DNA from 3 places in the Gracilibacillus caseinilyticus genome. Region 2 is predicted to be linked to each of the others. Evidence: riboswitches for the same ligand, from Rfam matches in the RefSeq annotation. Region 2 holds a riboswitch; each other region holds the start of a gene.
The links. A riboswitch is a leader RNA that binds a small molecule or an ion and turns the genes downstream of it on or off. The one in region 2 is predicted to bind thiamine pyrophosphate.

Region 1 (3,282 bases), 710 kb from region 2:
TAGATTGTGGTCGCTTAACCAAATGGAAGAGACAGGCGGTGAACCGGATGTCGTTGGATTTGACGAAAACACAAAGGCATACCTATTTTTCGACTGTTCCGCTGAAAGTCCTAAAGGTCGCAGAAGTGTTTGCTATGATCGAGAAGCACTGGAGTCGAGGAAAAAACACAAACCTGAAAATACGGCTGTGGATATGGCCGCTGACATGGGCATTGAACTATTAACAGAGGAAGAATATCGAGAGTTGCAAAAACTAGGTGAATTCGATAAGAAAACATCCAGTTGGGTAAAAACACCTGAGAAAATTAGAAATCGCGGTGGGGCGATCTTTTGTGATCGTCGTTATGATACCGTATTCACTTATCATAATGGGGCAGACTCCTATTATGCTGCCAGAGGTTTTCGAGGCTCATGTAGAGTTTGAATATAAAGAGGGGGTTAGTGTAACATAATTCGCGAGTTTGTTACACTAACCACTTTATTAATTTTTACTAAATTACATATCATGCGACTTATTATGTTTTTGTCTAGAATGATTCTGGTTCTTTACTTTATGAGAGCCTGCCATCGGTTCTCCGTAAGGCTGAGTTGGACTTTTTGGTAAATCAGGTTGTTCAGACTGTTTTGGTCCTTTTCGATTTTTAGCCATTATAGTTATCCTCCTTCATCAGTTTAGTGATTTAGCATATTTAATAAAGGTTTCTTCATTTTCAATCAATCCGCATACACCACACTGTATTCTCTGGTTTGGCCCATTGTAGGCGATGTGAAAAATCTCGAGCGGTTCTTTTGCGTAATCATTTACTATTTCTCCGGTATCCATGTCTAATTTCACCGGCTTTGCCACTTGCTCAATCACATTAAAGCGAGACCGGTTCGTTTTACATTTTGGACATTTATAAGGCTGCGTCATCTATAATCCCTCCCAATATTTTCTCCATTAAGACTGCCTGCAATGTTAGCTTATTTTTTCTCATTAGTGACAAATTATACTGATCAATATTTTGAGAAAGATTGAAACGTCGTACGATTATTATTTCAATAAATATGGGTATGCTCTTGACAATCTGGAAAAATCTGATATGATAAAGTCGAAATTAATATACGAAACACATCCACTAGGGGTGTCTTAACAAGACTGAGATTAAAGTGATACTTTAAGACCCTTAGAACCTGATCTGGTTTATACCAGCGTAGGGAAGTGGCAACTATTCCTATACATATGATTTGAATAAGTATAAGTATAGCCACTTTCTTGCGTGCGAGAAGGTGGCTTTTTTGTGCTTTGGATAACAAATATGTAGAAGGAGTGGGAGTACATGAAGAAAAAGTTAACATTGGTGGACATTTTAATTACGATTGTCATTGCTTTTATTTTTAGTGTGATTTACCGAGTATGGGGACCAGTGTACAGCGTGATATCTGTGGTCGGCTTGCATGTCGATCAACTTGTATATGGTATGTGGTTTATGGCGGCTACGGTTGCTTTCCTCATTATTCGAAAGCCGGGTGTTGCCTTATTAGCAGAAGTGGCGGCAGCTCAGGGGGAATTTCTATTCGGGGGCTCCTGGGGGATTTCATTATTACTTTATGGCATTTTGCAAGGACTAGGCTGTGAACTTGTGTTTGCGATGGTTCGTTACAAAAGCTATCGATTGTTCGTCACCTGTCTGGCGGCTGTCGGCGCTACAATAGGTTCGTTAATACTGGATGTGTTTTATGGCTATATCGATACGTTAGCATGGTGGAATGTTACGTTGTTAATCGTCAATCGAACGATCGGTGCTATCGTGATTACTGGCGTTTTTGCTTATTATTTAGTTTTAGCATTGGATAAAACAGGAGTAACCAAGATGATCCGGCCATTATCAGAAAAAGATTATCACTTTTCCGATGAAGAAACGGGGTCTTAGTATGATCGAAATTAATCACTTAAAAGCAAAATATCCTGGCCAGTCAAGGACGATTATCAACGACTTTTCCTTATCCATCCAAGAGGAGGAAAAGGTCTTACTGATTGGTCCTTCGGGTTCCGGTAAATCAACTATCATGCAAATATTAGCCGGGTTAATTCCAGAGGTTATTGAAATTCCATTGAAATATCAATCTCGTACTTTACCTGATGCTTACGGTATTGTCTTTCAGGATCCGGATGCACAATTTTGTATGCCATATGTCGATGAGGAAATAGCGTTTGTTCTTGAAAATCGAGGTGTCGCTCGTGAAAAAATGCCAGATTTGATTACCAAGTATCTCGAGCAAGTCGGCTTATCATTTGCTGACAATCATATTCCGATTCAACATTTATCAGGTGGTATGAAGCAGCGACTTGCGATTGCCACCGTTCTGGCGTTGGAGCCGTCCGTAATCTTTTTGGATGAACCTACCGCAATGTTAGATGATCAAGGTACTGTAGATGTGTGGGATACGATAAAAAAAGTGGCAGCCAATAAAACCATTATCATTGTCGAACACAAAATTGAGCATATTTTATCCTTTGTGGATCGAGTCATCATGATAGATGAGTCAGGCAATATACTGGGAGATGACACACCAGAAGCCATTTTCACAAAATTTCGCGAGAAGCTTTATCGTTATGGTGTTTGGTATCCGAAAATTTGGCATGATTTTCTTGCGCAACGAGCCAATCCCAAACCTTCTACGCATATACTAGATCTGCCGGTAATTCGTCTCGACTCCTTAAAAGGTTACCATCTGAAAAAGTTAAAAATGGAAGTGGAAAAGGCAACCATTTATCAAGGGGACTGGCTGGCAGTTACTGGTGAGAATGGCTCTGGCAAAAGCACACTATTACTTGCCATCATGCAATTGATTCGTACAAAAGGGAATATCTATTATTATTTGTCAGAGAAATCAACGAATTGTAACTATCAGAAAATGGGCTATGTTTTTCAAAATCCGGAATTACAATTTATTGCAAATTCTGTGTATGAGGAGCTGGCTCAATCCTTAGTGAATAGTGAAGAGGAAGTGCTTCCTGAAACAATTGAACAGCACTTAAAAAGATATCACTTATTTCAAGTCAAAGATCAACATCCATACGAATTATCGGTCGGGCAGAAGAGAAGGTTAAGTGTTGCTACTGCTACGATCGCTAATGTTGATGTCTTACTCCTGGATGAGCCTACATTCGGACAGGATGCTAAAAACACTTTTGCCATGCTCGATATGTTAGACGCATGTCGCAAAAATGGGATAACGATTGTGATGGTTACCCATCAAAATGAAATTGTCAGGCATTTTGCGACAAGAGAATGGCGC
Region 2 (3,282 bases):
AATAAAGTTATTGAGAAAATTAGAACAGGAACTCCAAAATCAGTTATGATCATGACGAAGATGGCTCCTGCGGGCGAATTGGTGTTAAAAGGAGAACAAGCAAACATTCGTTTCGATTTTTACAAGGATGGGAATCTGATTCGCTATAACACATTTATCGAAGCTGGAATAACAGTTGACTAAAAGATCCATATTAATCGTTATTTTACATTGGTTTTTGAATGCTATCAAAATATCAGCAATTGTTTTGAAGGTATCTGGTCTGAGCTAACTATTTGATAGAAAAGATTTAACCGTGTTACTATTACACTATCTCAGAATCGAGATATTGTGTAATTCCGTACGAATCTGGGAAAACTCCAAATGGAATCAATACAACGAGAAGGGAAGTAGAGAAGTGGTAAAAGTAGCAGTTATTTATTATAGTTCAACAGGTACTAATTATAAGCTGGCGAATTGGGCGGCAGACGCAATCAAGGAAGCTGGCGCAGAAGTGAAGGTTGTTCGTGCACAAGAAACAGCACCAAAACCAGCGATTGCATCAAATCCAAAATGGGAGCAGCATTTGCAAGATACTGAACATGTTCCTGAAGCTAGCTCTGACGATATTGAATGGGCGGACGCGATTATTTTCAGTATGCCGACTCGTTTCGGTGGTGTTCCTTCACAAATGAAACAATTTATTGATTCACAAGGTGGTTTATGGGCTGCTGGTAAGACAGCCAATAAAGTGGTTAGTGCGATGTCTTCTGCATCTAACCCACACGGCGGCCATGAAGCAACGTTGTTGAACTTTTATACATCGATGATGCACTGGGGAGCTATTATAGTCCCACCAGGATATACAGATCAATCAGCCTTTACATCAGGTGGAAATCCTTATGGAAACAGTGTAACACACACGCCGGATGGTGACTTCGTAGAAGATGTAGAGAATGCAGTGAAACATCAAGCTAAACGCGTTGTAGAAGTAGCAACAAAGATTCACGGATAATATACAGTATAAGGCGAACCTCAAACTAGAATGAGATTCGTCTTTGTTATACGTTTAAAAGTATAAAATTTTAGCGAAGCAGATCGACGTAGTGAAAATTTAGAATGTACAACGTATAAGTAAAACTTCGGCATTCGCTAAAGATAAGGCGAATGCCGAGTTTTTCTAAACAGGTAAGAAAGTATAAAATTTTAAGGTTTCGTACCGCTTTCTAACATGAACAGCCATGTCCAGCGCAAGCGCCCAGATACTAGGTGGCTTCCTACATCGCCCTACGATAAAGAAGACTTGCCGATTGGTGATAACCAGAGGCCTAGTCGACCTTATGCCCTTGGGCGAAAGTCATCAACATCACTTGCTCACCGTGATTCCTTTATCTCAGTTAATGCCGTCCAGTCGCTACGTTTCTAAACGGGCGCTTGCGCTTTTCTAATGCACTGAAGCAAAGCTGAGTAAATAAAACTTGAAGAAATGATCGAAATATGTCAAAGTAGATAATGGAAAATTAAATAGGAGATGTAGGGGGACCGGTGTTGCCGGTTGAGAAAGTTTCCGTGAGTTACTTGACCCTTAGAACCTGATCTGGTTAGTACCAGCGTAGGGAACATATGAGATAATTGAATCTATATGCGCCCTAGTCTGCTAAGTCTTGGGTGTTTCTTATATGTTCCCCCAAAAAAGAAAAAAGGGGGATTTTTTACGTGAAAAAAATAATATTCGCAGCACTTAGTGTATGTTTGGTGTTGGTAGGGTGTGGAGAAGAAGACAGCTCCTCAGAGAAAATGGAGGACGTAACTCTCGTTTTGGATTGGACACCAAATACCAATCATACTGGATTATATGTGGCCCAATCAAAAGGGTATTTTGAAGAGCAAGGAATGAATGTAGAAATTGTGATGCCAGGTGAAGCGGGGGCAGATCAAACCGTTGCTTCTGGGAAAGCTGAATTTGGTATCAGCTACCAAGAGTCTGTCACAGAAGCTAGAGTCCAGGATATTCCACTAGTATCGATTGCAGCAGTGATCCAGCATAATACGTCAGGTTTTGCTTCTCCGGTTGATAAAGGAATTACCTCACCAGCCGACTTTGCCGGGAAAACTTACGGTGGCTGGGGAGCACCAGTAGAATCTGCTGTGATTGACTCGTTAATGAAACAAGAAGGTGCATCTGTAGAGGATGTAGACATCGTCAATATGGGTAATACTGATTTCTTTACTGCGGTAGAAAGGGATATTGATTTTGCCTGGATTTATTATGGCTGGACAGGAATCGAAGCAGAATTGCGTGGAAAAGAATTAAATATGCTTTATTTAACCGATTATTCGGAGAACCTAGATTACTATACACCAGTCATTACAACAAATGAAAATATGATAGAGGAAAATCCGGAAACGATTAAGAAATTTGTAGTAGCTGTAAGCAAAGGATATCAATTCGCAACCGATAATCCAGACGAAGCTGCAGATATTCTGATTGAAGAGGTACCTGATCTAGATGAGGAATTAGTATATGCCAGTCAAAAATGGTTATCACCGAAATATCAAGATGATGCAGATAGATGGGGTGAGCAATCACAAGAAGTATGGCAGAATTATGCCGACTTTATGTATGAAAATGATCTGTTGGATCGAGAACTAGACGCAGAAGCAGCCTTTACCAATGAATTTTTACCCGAATAGGAGGGAGTATGATGGCAGAAGCATTAGTGAGTATACAAATTATACCAAAAACACCGAATGGAGAAGAGTCGATTCCATTTGTCGATGAAGCAATTTCTATTATTGATCAATCGGATGTTAACTACCATGTAGGACCATTAGAAACAACGATGGAAGGGGAGTTATCCGAGTTGTTCGCTGTTATCGAAAAAATGAATCAGCGCATGCATCAGTTAAATTGCCCCAGTGTAATATCGCAAGTGAAAATTTATTCGCGTCAAGATCGCCAGGCATCGATGACAGAATTAACGAAAAAATATCGTTAGAATGGAAAGTGGCCATAAAATGGGCGAAAGTAACCATAAAAGTATAAAGAGTGGCCATAGAACACTTGAAAGTGGCCATGAAAAAATTGAGGTAGGTTTTATGTGGAGAAAGTTATCATTACCAGTCATTATGATCGTCGGTATTCTACTTGTCTGGGAAGGATCCAGCCGATTTTTTCAAATACCTAGCTGGATTCTTCCTGCTCCAACAGAAATAGTGACAGAAGCAATACAAGGCTGGACGAATTTTCAGCAGCATGTTTGGGCGACGGTAAGTCTTACAACTGGTGGTTTTATTATAGGT
Region 3 (3,282 bases), 210 kb from region 2:
TCTTTCGTCTGGTGAGGAATTGCACCGTGCCCACCGACACCTTGAATTTCTACTTTGAATCGGTCAGCTGCGGCCATAAAATTGTCTGGTGAAGTTTGGACGATTCCATATGGTGTACTCGTCCATAAGTGGGTTCCGTAAACCACATCCACACCATCCAATACCCCAGCATCAATCATTGGTTTGGCACCACCTGGAGCAAGTTCTTCAGCATGCTGATGAATAAAAACGACTTTGCCTTTCAGCCGATGCTGATATTTCTTTAGTATTTTAGCCACAGCCAGTAACGTCGCAGTATGACCATCATGACCACAGGCATGCATGACACCGTCTTTTTTTGATCTATAACCCGTTTCTTTTTCATCCTGGATCGGAAGCGCATCGAAGTCTGCACGCAATGCGACCGTCAAGCCATCCTCTGCACCTTGTAACGTTGCAACAACTCCATTTCCTCCCATATTTTTTTGGAAAGGTATATCGAGTATGTTGTACTGTTCCTGGATAAAGGCAGCTGTTTTTTCTTCTTGAAATGAAAGTTCAGGATATTGATGCAAGTATCTTCTCATTTCTATCATCTCGTCATATAATTGATCCACTTCAGCAAATAAAATATCCCTCATTACGTTCACCCCGAATTGCTTTTCTTTTCATTATATCATAGATAGCTAGGCTTGACTTTTAAGCCGTATCCCGCCAACATAAAAAAACAGCCTTCGAAATCGAAAGCTGTTCATCTATATAATAAAAGGGGGGATTAATTAAAAAAGCTTGAATCTGCCAAAAGCCGTTGTGTTTCTTCCTTATGTCTTGTCTCATCAGCTATCATATCGTCCAGCTGTACTGCCAACTCAGTCAAGCCAAGTTCTTCTGCTTGTACTTTTCTTTTCTCATAACGTTCGATTGTTTCTTTCTCTGCTTTATAAGTAGCTTCCAGCATGTCTTCCACATTTGTAAGCTGTTCTACTTTTGCAGGTGTGGTAGTAGGTGTACCGCCTAGTGTTTTAATTTTGTTTGATAAATAGGATGCATGTCCGATTTCATCATTTATTTCATCTTCAAAGAATGGTTTAAGCAGTGAACGATATAAACCAGATACAACGGATGCATGATACGTATACATGATAGTAGCTGCATATTCATTCGCTAAATCAACATTTAAGCCATCAATTAATTCTTCTAGCTTATCTTGATCTTTTGACCTTAAGTCTTGTACTTTCGCTTGATTTTTTGCCATCAATAACAACATCCCTTCTGTATTATTATCCTTACTATATAATTACCCTATTCCAATCAAAAATAAACATCCAAATCCAATTAAGGCTTGGATATTTTTAACGCGTGTGTTATTATTATCCCGAAAGTTAATTTCATATCGATGAGCACTGGGGGAGCCAATTGGCTGAGACGAATTATTCGGACCCTTTGAACCTGATCTGGTTAACACTAGCGGAGGGAAGTGGTAGAAAAGCAGTTAATTAGTAATTAAAGCTTAAAATAGATACCACTTGTCCTTGCTGGATGAGTGGTTTTTTGCGTTATTTATTACTTGAGTAAGGAGTATTATGTATGACAACGCTTCATCTTATCACAAATGGAAAAATAATAGCAGATAAAGAGATAAAGAAGATTGGCGGACTTGCTGAGCATATCGATTTCTTACATGTACGAGAGAAACAAGCACCGGCAAAAGATCTTTGTTTTCTGATCGAGAAAATGATAGAAGCTGGCTTACCCGAAGAAAAAATAATCATAAATGATCGAGCTGACCTTGCCAAAATCTATCATTGCAAAGGAGTTCAGCTTGCCTATCATAGTGTTCCTGTGCGAGAGGTGGTACGAACTTTTCCTGATTTGCAGGTTGGTAAATCTGTTCATACGTTGCAAGAAGCGATCGAAGCAGAGGAAGAAGGGGCAGATTATATCGTGTTTGGTCATGTTTATCGAACACAGTCTAAACCAGGCCTGGCTCCCAAAGGTTTAGCCACATTAGAAACGATCGTAAACCAAGTATCGGTGCCGGTAATCGCAATTGGTGGCATAGATGTAACTAATCTAAACGCAACGCTCAATGCAGGAGCGAAAGGGGTCGCAGTTATGTCTACCATTTGGGATGCAGATGAACCATATCGAGTCTCCCAACAGTTGCGAACCATGCTTGATAATTGGAAGGAGGAACGCGTTGAATAAAATAGTGGATGAAATTGTCGTAGGTGGTGGCGTCATTGGTGCTTCGATTGCTTACGAATTGAGAAAGAGAGGACACAGCGTATTATTGATCGAAGCCAATTCGATTGGGTCAGGAGCATCCAGTGCAGCTGCTGGAATGTTAGGTGTTCAAATGGAATGGCAGGAGTCATCTCCGCTCTTTCAATTTGCAAAGGAGAGTCGTGCGCTTTATCCGTATCTGGCTGAGGAATTGTATGAGATAACTGGCATTCATATGCAGTATGTGAAGCAAGGAGCATTAAAACCCATAGAACAGGAAGATCAAATCAAGGAATTACAGAAATGTGCTGATTTACATCAGGAACATGGGATGCGAGCAGAGATACTTAGACCCGATCAATTCCCAGAAAAGCATGTGGCAAAAGATTTTGCTGCAGCACTGCATTGCCCGGATGAGGGTCAAGTGTCTGCGCCCCATGTTACAAAAGCTTTTGCAAAGGCAGCTGAACGTTCTGGCGTGCACATCCTCGAACACACACCTGTTATCGATGTTTTAAAGGAACACGGTAAGGCTGTTGGTGTCTTAACTAGACATGGAGAACGTTTTTATGCGAACGAGGTTGTGATAACGAGTGGTTTCCAAACGGCAGATATGGTTCTGACTCTCCCCAAGTTGACACCTGTCAAAGGAGAGTGTCTTTCCGTTAAGAGCGAAAAGGTTCTTTTTCATACAACATTATTTACAGAGGGGTGTTACCTTGTGCCGAAACAAGGTAACCGAGTAATTATTGGTGCAACGACTAAACCAGATGAAACTAGCAGGGAAGTCGAAGCTGGCAGTGTGTCGGGATTATTAGCAAAGGCTTCCAGAATTGTACCGGAAATAAAACGGGCATCATTGGAAAAAGTCTGGTCAGGCGTGCGTCCTCTAACAAGAGATGGTTATCCTTATATTGGTGAAGTCCCAGAAGTACCTCATCTATACATCGCTGCAGGGCATTATCGAAATGGGATATTGCTAGCGCCTCGCACGGCAACGTATATGGCAGATTTACTGGAAAATAAAGTGGACTACAGAAGCTACCGGCATACCTTTAAGCGAAATATAGTTAAGGG

Region 1: linked by a shared signal. The riboswitch ahead of MUN88_RS16630 (ECF transporter S component) and the one ahead of MUN88_RS13065 (ABC transporter substrate-binding protein) in region 2 are both predicted to bind thiamine pyrophosphate.
Region 3: linked by a shared signal. The riboswitch ahead of MUN88_RS11965 (DUF561 domain-containing protein) and the one ahead of MUN88_RS13065 (ABC transporter substrate-binding protein) in region 2 are both predicted to bind thiamine pyrophosphate.

What each region holds. Positions count from the first base shown of each region.
Region 1 is NZ_CP095072.1:3,477,916-3,481,197, reverse strand. Features, by position in the region: gene MUN88_RS16645 (DUF4256 domain-containing protein) at 1-424, shown strand, start outside; gene MUN88_RS16640 (small acid-soluble spore protein P) at 497-649, opposite strand; gene MUN88_RS16635 (DNA alkylation repair protein) at 668-913, opposite strand; TPP riboswitch at 1,111-1,217, shown strand; gene MUN88_RS16630 (ECF transporter S component) at 1,320-1,913, shown strand; gene MUN88_RS16625 (ABC transporter ATP-binding protein) at 1,915-3,282, shown strand, end outside.
Region 2 is NZ_CP095072.1:2,771,619-2,774,900, forward strand. Features, by position in the region: gene MUN88_RS13055 (DUF4362 domain-containing protein) at 1-183, shown strand, start outside; gene wrbA (NAD(P)H:quinone oxidoreductase) at 398-994, shown strand; TPP riboswitch at 1,505-1,615, shown strand; gene MUN88_RS13065 (ABC transporter substrate-binding protein) at 1,696-2,673, shown strand; gene MUN88_RS13070 (thiamine-binding protein) at 2,685-2,978, shown strand; gene MUN88_RS13075 (ABC transporter permease) at 3,079-3,282, shown strand, end outside.
Region 3 is NZ_CP095072.1:2,562,030-2,565,311, forward strand. Features, by position in the region: gene MUN88_RS11955 (amidohydrolase) at 1-620, opposite strand, end outside; gene MUN88_RS11960 (ferritin-like domain-containing protein) at 755-1,234, opposite strand; TPP riboswitch at 1,375-1,472, shown strand; gene MUN88_RS11965 (DUF561 domain-containing protein) at 1,567-2,187, shown strand; gene thiO (glycine oxidase ThiO) at 2,180-3,282, shown strand, end outside.